DNA from 2 places in the Rossellomorea sp. FM04394 genome. Region 1 is predicted to be linked to the other one. Evidence: predicted binding sites of a transcription regulator. Region 1 holds the regulator's gene; the other holds the start of a gene.

The links. The regulator LexA, encoded in region 1, represses DNA repair genes until DNA is damaged. The targets are predictions, from matches to a motif close to CGAACATATGTTCG.
Region 2: the regulator LexA is predicted to act here: its motif matches at 1,862-1,875, upstream of ACCB35_RS14155 (UV damage repair protein UvrX).

The regions. Positions count from the first base shown of each region.
Region 1 covers NZ_CP168654.1:1,995,745-2,001,459, forward strand. The annotation lists gene hflX (GTPase HflX) at 1-833, shown strand, start outside; gene ACCB35_RS09960 (aminotransferase class I/II-fold pyridoxal phosphate-dependent enzyme) at 852-2,132, shown strand; gene ACCB35_RS09965 (MerR family transcriptional regulator) at 2,269-2,685, shown strand; gene glnA (type I glutamate--ammonia ligase) at 2,723-4,057, shown strand; gene lexA (transcriptional repressor LexA) at 4,180-4,800, opposite strand; gene ACCB35_RS09980 (LysM peptidoglycan-binding domain-containing protein) at 4,961-5,287, shown strand; gene ACCB35_RS09985 (recombinase family protein) at 5,299-5,715, shown strand, end outside.
Region 2 covers NZ_CP168654.1:2,785,755-2,791,469, reverse strand. The annotation lists gene ACCB35_RS14170 (GRP family sugar transporter) at 1-493, shown strand, start outside; gene ACCB35_RS14165 (glucose-1-dehydrogenase) at 506-1,291, shown strand; gene ACCB35_RS14160 (EthD family reductase) at 1,365-1,667, opposite strand; gene ACCB35_RS14155 (UV damage repair protein UvrX) at 1,941-3,203, shown strand; gene ACCB35_RS14150 (YolD-like family protein) at 3,224-3,556, shown strand; gene ACCB35_RS14145 (CDGSH iron-sulfur domain-containing protein) at 3,607-3,822, opposite strand; gene ACCB35_RS14140 (iron-sulfur cluster biosynthesis family protein) at 3,953-4,285, shown strand; gene ACCB35_RS14135 (aminoglycoside phosphotransferase family protein) at 4,314-5,201, opposite strand; gene ACCB35_RS14130 (alpha/beta hydrolase) at 5,225-5,715, opposite strand, start outside.

The sequences.
Region 1 (5,715 bases):
CCTCTCTCTCAAGGTTGGGAGGAGGAATCGGGACAAGAGGGCCGGGTGAAACAAAGCTCGAAAGTGACCGTCGTCATATTCATCGCAGAATTGATGATATTAAGAAACAACTACAAATCGTCGTTGAACACAGAGAAAGGTATCGTGAACGAAGAAAGCGTAACAAAGCCTTTCAAATAGCACTGGTCGGTTATACAAACGCAGGAAAATCGACTTTGTTTAATCGAATCTCATTAGCAGATTCTTATGCAGAGAATCAACTCTTCGCTACACTGGACCCTATGACAAGAAAGATGCCCTTGCCAAGCGGATATTCGACTTTACTTACGGATACTGTTGGATTTATCCAAGATCTTCCGACTACATTAGTAGCGGCATTTCGCTCTACGCTGGAAGAGGTGAGGGAAGCGGACCTTCTTCTCCATGTAGTGGATAGTTCAAATCCGGATTACAGTCAGCATGAGAAGACCGTTCAATCTTTATTGGAAGACCTGGACATGTCTGGACTGCCTCAGTTAACGGTATACAACAAGAAAGATGTGATGCACCCTGACTTTGTGCCGGGCAGTGAAGGGGATCGGATCATGATCAGTGCCTTAAACGAACTCGATCGCGGGCAGCTTTTATTAAAAATAGAAGAAATCGTGAAGAAACATATGACATCTTATCATGTGTTCATTCCAGCGAGTGAAGGGAAGGTCCTTTCGCAATTAAAGAATGAAACCATCTTAAGAAAACTGGAATTTATAGAAGAAAACCAGGTTTATGAATTGACGGGCTATCACCTGGAAGATCACCCGATCTCAGGAAACATTAAGAAATTTCAAAGGTAGAAGGGAAACAAAGACCTCATGTTTGAACAATTAGCGCACGGAACCATTCTAAAATCATTGGTAACAAAGGTTGAATCAAGCATTAAAGATATACATAAACATATAGAAGAAAGAGCGGAAAGTAACCAATTTAAGGTACTCAGATCTTTTCAAAAGCATCGTGTAAGTGATTCTCATTTTATTCCTTCCACAGGATACGGGTATGATGATGCCGGGAGAGACACATTGGAAAGTATTTATGCAGACGTATTTGGAGGAGAAGCAGGACTGGTTCGACCCCAGATCATTTCAGGTACCCATGCAATATCAATCGCCTTATTTGGTGTACTCCGACCTGGGGACGAACTGGTGTATATAACGGGAAAACCTTATGATACGTTAGAAGAAATTGTTGGTATTCGCGGAGAAGGCACCGGTTCTCTGAAAGACTTCCAGATTGGCTATCAAAGTGTCGATTTACTAGAGTCAGGAAAGGTCGATTTTGAAGAAGTGGCCAAAACGATTTCTTCCAAGACAAAAATGGTGGGGATTCAGCGTTCTAAAGGGTATGCCAATAGACCTTCCTTTACTATAGAAGAAATCAAAGAAATGATTGACTTCGTTAAAGAAATTAACCCTGAAATTGTCGTCTTTGTAGATAACTGCTACGGAGAATTTGTAGAAGAAAGAGAGCCTTGTCACGTAGGTGCAGACCTAATGGCCGGTTCCCTTATTAAAAATCCTGGTGGTGGCCTTGCTAAAACAGGAGGATATATTGTTGGGAAAAAAGGATACGTAGATGCATGTTCGTATCGAATGACCTCACCTGGGATAGGGGCAGAGGCCGGGGCATCTCTTTACAGTTTGCAGGAAATGTATCAAGGCTTCTTTTTGGCGCCACATGTGGTGGCACAATCATTAAAGGGTGCCGTTTTCACATCAGCGTTCTTAACAGAGCTCGGCATGAATACAAACCCAAGTCCTTATGCAAAACGAACAGATTTAATCCAGTCTGTACAATTCAATGACAAAGATAAGATGATTGCATTTTGTCAGGCAATCCAGTTTGCATCACCTATAAATTCTCATTTTACTCCATATCCGAACTATATGCCTGGCTATGAAGATGATGTCATTATGGCTGCTGGAACATTCATTCAAGGTTCCAGCATTGAATTATCTGCTGACGGACCGATAAGACCACCTTATGTGGCATACGTTCAGGGAGGGTTAACTTACGCACATGTAAAAATTGCTGTATGCACAGCAGTAGATAATTTAATTGAAAAAGGTTTAATCACTGTTGGGAAAGGATATTAAAGTAGTAATTGGATAGTCTAAATCTGACTATCCTTTTCTATTGATTTCTTATGTAAGAAAATCTAACATTTGATTGACAGAACTCCTTACATTACATATAATAAGGTCAAGAAGGAAAACAAAAGGAGGAATCAAGATGAGCGGAAGTGAAATTCGTAGAACGATGGCATTATTTCCAATTAGTATTGTCATGCAGCTCACGGACCTAACGGCTCGTCAGATTCGATACTATGAAGAGCACCAACTGATCAGCCCTGCACGTACTGAGGGGAATCGCAGGCTCTTTTCCTTGAATGACATTGATAAGTTATTGGAAGTAAAGGATCTGTTAGATCAAGGCATCAACATGGCAGGGATAAAGAAGATATTTGCTGTATCCAGCCAAAATGAAAGTAAAGTAGTATCTGACGTAAGTAATGAAAAGGAAGAAAAAGCACGACAAGATTTATCCGATGACGAGCTGCGTAAATTACTTCGAAATGAATTGATGCATTCCGGTCGATTTACTAAGGCATCTTTGCGTCAAGGTGACATGTCCCGCTTTTTTCATTAAATAAAACCTTTAATAAACTTGAGGAGGAAATACGTAAATGGCAAAGTATACTCGAGAAGATGTATTAAGATTAGCGAATGAAGAAGGTGTCAAGTTCATTCGACTGCAATTCACTGACATTCTGGGGACGATCAAGAACGTAGAAATCCCTCTAAGCCAACTTGAGAAGGCTTTAGATAACAAGATGATGTTTGACGGATCTTCAATTGAAGGATTTGTTCGTATTGAAGAGTCAGATATGTACCTTTTCCCTGATTTAGATACATGGTTGGTATTCCCATGGACAGCTGAAAAAGGAAAAGTAGCCCGTCTAATCTGTGATATCTACAATCCAGATGGCACTCCATTCGAAGGAGATCCGCGTAACAACTTAAAGCGCATCTTAAGTCAAATGGAAGAGCTAGGGTTTACCGACTTCAATCTTGGACCTGAGCCGGAATTCTTCCTCTTTAAATTAGACGTAAACGGTGAGCCGACATTGGAATTAAACGATAACGGTGGCTATTTCGATTTAGCTCCTACAGATTTAGGGGAGAACTGCCGTCGTGATATCGCATTAGAACTGGAAGAAATGGGCTTTGAAATCGAAGCATCCCACCATGAAGTAGCTCCTGGTCAACATGAGATCGACTTCAAATATGCAAATGCATTAAAAGCCTGTGACGATATTCAGACATTCAAACTAGTGGTAAAAACGATTGCACGTAAACATGGTTTACACGCAACATTCATGCCGAAACCATTATTCGGTGTGAATGGTTCAGGAATGCACTGCAATATGTCCTTATTCAAAAATGGAGTGAACTCTTTCTTTGATGAAAAAGGTGACTTACAACTAAGTGATACTGCCCGTCAATTCCTTGCTGGTATCATTAAGCATGCTACTGCTTTTACAGCAATCACGAATCCGACTGTAAACTCATACAAGCGTTTAGTTCCAGGGTACGAAGCACCTTGTTATGTTGCCTGGTCTGCACGTAACCGAAGCCCATTAATCCGTATCCCTGCTTCTCGTGGATTAAGCACACGTGTTGAAGTACGTAGTGTCGATCCGGCGGCTAACCCTTACCTGGCAATGGCTGTATTATTAGCAGCAGGATTAGATGGTGTTAAGAATAACCTGCAAGCTCCTAAGCCGATTGACCGCAACATTTATGTTATGGACAAAAAAGAGCGTGAAGAAGCGGGTATCGTAGATCTTCCTGCAACTTTACATGCTGCATTAGAAAACCTTAAAACAAATGAAGTAATCGTTAAATCTCTTGGAGAACACATTTTCGAACATTTCGTGGAAGCGAAAGAGATCGAATGGGATATGTTCCGTACACAAGTACACCCATGGGAACGCGAGCAATACATTCAAATGTATTAATCCTTAAAAGCAAAGCAGTGGGTCGTAGGGAAAACGCTACGACCCACTGCTTATTTTTTTACAAAAGTCTTTCGAAATACAGAAAAAATGAAGCCGCTATTAAACATAGCGGCTTAAACGTACTAATGTACTTGACGATAAACTCCGACGACTTTACCTAAAATGGATACATTTCGTAAAATGATCGGATCCATTGTTGAATTCTCTGGCTGTAATCGAACATAATCCTTTTCTTTAAAGAAGCGTTTTACAGTCGCTTCATCTTCTTCTGTCATTGCTACGACGATGTCTCCATTGTTCGCTGTTTGCTGCTGACGCACGATAACAAAATCTCCATCCAAAATCCCGGCTTCTATCATACTATCACCCATGATTTCGAGCATGAACACCTGTTCGTCTGAAGGTGCCATACGCTCAGGCAGGGGAAAGAATTCTTCGACATTCTCCACAGCCGTGATGGGTTGACCTGCTGTAACTTTACCGATTAAAGGAACGTTAACAACACGCTGGCGTGGAATCGTATCCTCTTCAAGATTTAAGATTTCGATGGCTCTTGGTTTGGTGGGATCTCTACGAATAAGACCTTTACTCTCTAACCTGGCCAGATGTCCGTGTACGGTGGAACTAGAAGCAAGACCAACGGCTTCCCCGATTTCCCGTACGGAAGGTGGGTACCCTTTTTCTCTAACTGCAATTTTAATATATTCTAGTATGTCCTGCTGTCTTTTAGACAATTTTGTCATGTTCACGCACCTCTATTATAGATCTTATGTTCCCATTATAGCATGTCTTTCCAGTCGATACAAACATAAGTTCGAATTTCTGTTGACACCAAACGAATGTTCGTATTACAATGAATATATCAAAAAAACAGAACAAACATTCGTATGGAGGTATTTTTTTATGTTAACACACATTTGGAATCGTTTCTCTTACATTATTATATTATTTATTTTAGCACTTTTATCTGCAGCCTATTTGCTAGTGGTTATGGCAAACCAGCCGTCATATCAAAGCATCACCGTTCAGGATGGAGACACGCTTTGGACTATTGCCAAACAGTATAATGAAGAATATTCTATGACAGTGGAAGAATTTATCGCTTGGGTCGGAGAGGAAAATAATCTTACATCATTCTCAATCAAACCCGGTGAATCACTTGTGTTACCTATAGAAAATCCAACATTATCCACCCATTCAGATTATGAATTGGTAATGAACGAAGAATAGAGGGATAGAAAATGAAGGCAGTTATTTACTGCAGAGTAAGTACAAAGAAAGACACACAGGAAACATCTTTGGAGCGTCAAGAAGAGGAATTAGTGAAATTAGCACAAGAACGCCAATACGAAGTGGCTGCTATCATAAAAGATCAAGCAAGCGGTTTTGAATTAGATCGTCCTGGTGTACTGGAACTTCTTGATTTGATTAAAGATGACTCGATTGCGGCAGTTCTCATACAGGACGAAACGAGGATTGGCAGAGGAAATGCAAAAATTGCACTCATTCATTGTTTATTAAAAGAAGAAGTCAAGATTATCAGTCAAACACATAGTGGTGAGCTTCACTTATCTGAATCAGATTCTATGGTCATAAATATCGTGAGCATGGTTGAGGAGTACCAAAGGAAAATCCATAATTTAAAAATCAGACGAGGT
Region 2 (5,715 bases), 790 kb from region 1:
CGGGGCCGTTTTAGCTCTTATTATTGGTGTTATATTAACCTCGTTCACTCAAAAATCCGAGGGTGATGATCAATCTCAGCTTAAAAAGGGTTTACTGACTTTATTGCTATCCAGCTGTGGATACATAGCCTATGTCGTCATTTTAAGATGGTTTGATATTGACGGCTGGGAAGCCATTTTACCACAGGCGATCGGAATGTTCATCGGGGCCGTTGTCATCACTTTCAGGCATAAGCCCTTTACAAAATATACTATACGCAATATTTTAACCGGTCTTATGTGGGCATCGGGGAATCTGGGATTGCTTCTAGCCCTTCCCCGCATCGGAGTGGCTACAAGCTTCTCCCTGTCCCAGACGGGAATCGTCATTTCTACCCTTGGAGGTTTGTTTTTCTTAGGTGAAAAGAAATCCAGGAAGCAGATTCTTCTTGTTATTGCAGGATGTATTCTGATCATTATCGGTGGCGTTCTATTAGGCTTCACGAAAGATTAAGGAGGAATGAAAATGTATTCAGATTTAAAGGGTAAGGTTGTCATTATCACGGGGGCTGCCACAGGCATAGGGAAGGCGATTGCCAAACGGTTTGCCAGTGAAGGCTGTAAGGTGGTCATCAATTATTTTAAAGAAGAAGAAAATCCTGAAGAACTGGTAAAGGAAATTGAAGAAGCCGGGGGGACCGCCTCCATCATTCAGGGGGATGTGTCAAAAGAAGAAGACGTTCAGGGTTTTGTCCGCTTTGCCCACGATACGTATGGCCGTCTTGATCTCTACGTGAATAATGCGGGGATCGAAAATGAAGTTCCGTCTGAAAACCTGCCAATTGAAGATTGGCAAAGGGTCATCAATACGAACTTAACAGGCACATTTCTTGGATGCCGTGAAGCGGCGAAATACATGCTCGAGCACAAAATCAAGGGATCGATCATCAATGTTTCTTCCGTGCATGAAATCATCCCTTGGCCCCACTTTGCTCACTATGCAGCCAGTAAGGGTGGGGTGAAATTATTAATGGAAAGTCTTGCATTAGAATTCGCACCGGATGGAATCCGGGTAAACAATATTGCTCCGGGTGCCATTGATACACCCATCAATGCCGAGAAATTTTCCGATCCCGAAAAGAAAAAGGGAGTGGAAAAGCTCATTCCCATGGGGTATATCGGGGAACCCGAACAGGTTGCTTCCTGCGCGGCTTTTCTCGCCTCCGATCAGGCAAGCTACGTTACCGGAACGACACTCATTGCCGATGGGGGCATGACGAAATATCCGGGATTCCAAGCCGGAAAAGGCTGATGCATAAATAGGAAAAGGCCAAAATCACCAAGTGATTTTGGCCTTTTCCATTGTATTTTGAGTGTAAGTATTTTTAATCCACTATGGTGATGATTGGTGGTTTTTCTAAGTATTTCATGAAGTTGGGAACGTCATCTCCGACTGCTTTCCACTCTTCTGACTTGAAGGCCTCTTTCATATCCGCTTTGTTTTCAAACTCGATCTCCGTTACTAAATAGAGCGACAAATCCGTATTTTGATTGGATAATACCCGCTGTACATTCGCATTTTTTACATGAGGTACCTTTCCTGCGATCGGCATATGGGTGTTGAAGTAATATTCCTCGAACGCTTCCTGATCCTTCGGTTTTTCATACATCACAATCACTTTCGCCATGTTACGCCTCCCTAGTCCTGTTAATGTGTGTTCATTTGAATTTTAGCAATTATAGGAAAATACGACTATGTATTTCATGACAAAAATATCGACATAATCTGACTCGTGTTTCACTTTTAGGGCTTGTCGGGCCTTCCCAAGCCGCCTCCGCTTTTCTTTTTATTCTCTCGGTTTCCATTTATTTAAGTTGAAAGGGAACGTATATTCGGTTAAAATCATAGATATACTATATGAGAACGTTTGTTCTACTTAGGTAAAATGGAGGACGAAGATATGACTGTCGATTACAGTGTGCTGCCACACCACAAGATTTTGTGCATCGATATGAAGAGCTTTTATGCTAGCTGTTCGGCTGTCATGGAGGGGCTGGATCCCCTTGAATGCCACTTGGCTGTAGTCGGGGATAAAAGTCGGCAGGGAAGTATTGTGCTGGCGGCCTCGCCCAGGATGAAGAAGGACTTTGGGATCAAAACGGGGTCGCGGATGTTTGAAATTCCAAACGACCCGCGCATCCGGCTTGTAGAGCCGAAAATGGCGACGTATGTCCGGATTTCCACGGAGCTGACCCGCCTGTTTCATCGTTATGTGCCGAAGGATGCCATCCATACGTACAGCGTGGATGAAAGCTTCATCAAGATTGATGGAGCGACGAGTCTCTGGGGAGACGCGACCACCATCGCCCGCAAAATCAAAGATGATATGGAAAGGGAATTTCAGCTTCCATGCGCCATAGGAATCGGACCCAATATGCTCTTGTCCAAGCTGTGCCTGGATCTTGAAGCAAAGAAAAAGGGGGTTGCCGAGTGGACATATGAAGACGTCCCTGAAAAGCTGTGGCCACTGTCACCACTCCGTGAAATGTGGGGGATAGGCGGACGTCTTGAGAAGACCCTCAATCGCATGGGCATTTTCTCTATCGGCCAATTGGCGAAGTATGACCTGGAAAAGCTTGAGGCGAAGTTCGGTGTGATGGGCAATCAGCTTTATTACCATGCATGGGGGGTGGATCTATCTGAAATCGGGGCCCCGATCATGGATGGGCAGGTCAGCTTCGGCAAGGGGCAGATTCTACTGCGGGACTATAAGGAGAAAAAAGAAATCAAACGCGTCATTTTAGAAATGTGCGAAGAAGTCGCAAGACGCGCCCGGACCCACCGCAAGGCAGGCAGGACCATCAGCTTTGGGATTGGCTACAGCCACGAAGAATTCGGCGGGGGGTTCCACCGGTCACGGACGATAGAGGAACCGACCAACATCACCATGGATCTGTACCGGGTCTGCCTGGAATTATTCGAAGAAAATTACAATGGAAAAACCGTACGGAAAATCAACATCGCCCTTTCGAATATCGTAGAGGACGGGGCGCTGCAGGTTTCACTTTTCGAACCGGACCGCTGGGAAAGGCGGGAACTTGGGTATGTAGTGGATCGCATCCGGAACAAATACGGGTCAGGCGCCCTGCTCCGCGCGGTTTCCTATACGGAAGCCGGGACAGCAAGGCATCGTGCCCGTCTGGTGGGCGGACATAAATCGTAAGGAATAGAGAGGTGAGAGTATTGATCCGCGATCGAGGAAGAATCAAATGGACATCCATGATGCTGCCCGAGCATGTGAAACTCTTAAGGGATTGGGCAAAGGAAGATACGTACGAAAAGAGGATCGAACTTGACGAGCAGGAGCTGGACAGGATGAATGAAGTCGTGGCAGAGGCGATGGAGTTTGGTAGAATGGTATCGATTACCCACTACACGAAGCATCGTCATCAATTATCGATTGGAACCGTTCATCATGCCGACCCGCTGGATGGGAAGCTCCACGTCGTAGACAGGTTCGAAGACGTACACTATATTCCGCTTGCAAGCATCGTGGACATTCGCTTTTTTGATTGATGTTCCAATGAAAAGAGAGACTTCGGGTGAAGTCTCTCTTTTCGTAGCATTCATTCTTCGTCCAATACCTTTTCGGCACGCACACATGATTCAAATTTCCCTTTGTGAGAAGCGTCGCAAAACGGCATGTTGGTTGATAAACCGCAGCGGCAAAGAGTAAACACTTGTTTAGTTGGAAATACATTTCCGTCGGCATCAATCAGTTCCACATCGCCGCTTACGCGAAAAGAACCGTTATCATTCACTTTAATTTGAGCTTTTGTCATGAAAACCCACCCTTTCTAGAAAATACAAAAGAATCCCCACTATCGATAGTAAGGTGAAAAGAGTAAAAAAGCAATATTCTAAAGGAATCAAATGAAATATGATAGGATAAGGGACAGAGGAGGTCGTCGAATGAAAATCCAACTAACGAACGAAGCAACCCGAAAGATTCAAGATAAAATCGGGACACAAAAGGGTCACCTGAAATTAAAATACGATACAGAAGGCTGCGGCTGTGTGGTGAGCGGCATTCCTACCTTATGGTTTGTCCATCAACCAGTTAAAGGTGAAGATATAAAAATAGAAACCAACACCTTACCGATCCTTGTAGAAAAGTCAAAAATGGTCTTTCTTGATGAAGAACTGAAGATTGATTTTTCTTCGCAAAGCAATACATTCCAATTAAAAAGCCCGGGGCAGATCATAAATGGGAGAATGAACTTTCTGATGTTTCCAGGGGAATGAAAAGAAACGAAGCTGACTCTTAGTTAGATCAAAGGGTCAGCTCATTTTCCCTCATCAACTCGTCAAACATCATGGCCATAGAAACCCCGGTTTTCCATCCACCCCATCCATCCTCTACAGACCAGGACGCAGAAAGAATCGAATGACAGAACCCGTATCGGATCAAACGCCCATAAGAGAGGGAAAGAAGGCAAGCGATAGTCCGGGTCCTGTATCGGAGCAGCTCCAAAGGCACCTCCCATTTCTTCCATTCATTCAACATAAACTGAATGCAGTCATATTCCCGCTCGCCGATGAGTCCTTTTGGATCGATGGCCGTCCATCCTGAAGACTCCGAGTAGAGTATATTCCCGTGATGAAGATCACCGTGCAAGAGAAAGAGATCTGTGGAAGTACCGAGCAACTCAGGAAAAAGGTCTTCAGCTTTCAAGACGAGCTCTTCAGGAATGGGCCCGCTTCCTCCCTTGAATCTTTCACGGAGCCGGCCGATTCCTTCTGACCAGGAGTGGACCGTAGGGTAGGGATGAGAGCTGACAGGCCGATGCCAGAGTCGCTCGGCCACACGGGAGAACACATGCAGGACCTCTACTTCATCCATAACGGAGTGCAGGGGAGTTCCAGGGATCAGGCGCTCTAATAAAATCCATCCCTCTTCCTTATGAAAATCTATGACCTCCACCATGCCCTTCCCTTGGAAATCCCGAAGCGCATGAAACTCATTGGAAAAATCGTTGTTCGGATATCCGACCTTCAGAACGGCATCCCGTTCATTCCCGATCTGGACCGGTACCACAAAGTTATAGCTCAATGAATAAGGCTCACCGTAGGTTAGGTGGAACCGATTCTTTAAGGACAGCAGCAGCTCTTCCACGTTCGAAAGCCACCCTGCACCTGACTCGCCATACATGGTTTGCATTTTTGATTTGAAATCAGCAGGAATCAAGAGACAACATCCTTTTCGTTTAGCACAAATTGTTTTAGAAACCGTTGGATCAGCTCTTCGTATTGTTCAGGATTGTCATTATACGATTGGGCGTGGGTCCCGTGGAAATCGAGGAAAAGCTCCTTTGGGCCCTGCTTTTTTTCGAACAGCTCCTTTGTCATTTGAGGCAGGATAAAGTCATCATTTTTGCTGTGAATGAATAACACGGGCTTTTGGATGTTTTGGACAACCGAAATAGGTGATAAATCCTTTAAAGTATACCCTTGCCGGAGCTTTAGCGTCCGATTGACGAGGGGAAGAAGGAATCTTGCAGGCATCTTCACTTCTACACTCATGCGGTAAGAGAGCTGTTCACCAAAGTCGGAGAAAGGACAGTCGGCAATGTAAAAATCCGCCCGGTCTTCCACGCTGCCGGCATAAAGGAGCAGGGTGGCTGCACCCATGGACTCCCCATGGATTCCGAAGAAGACATCCTCCCCTTCACGAC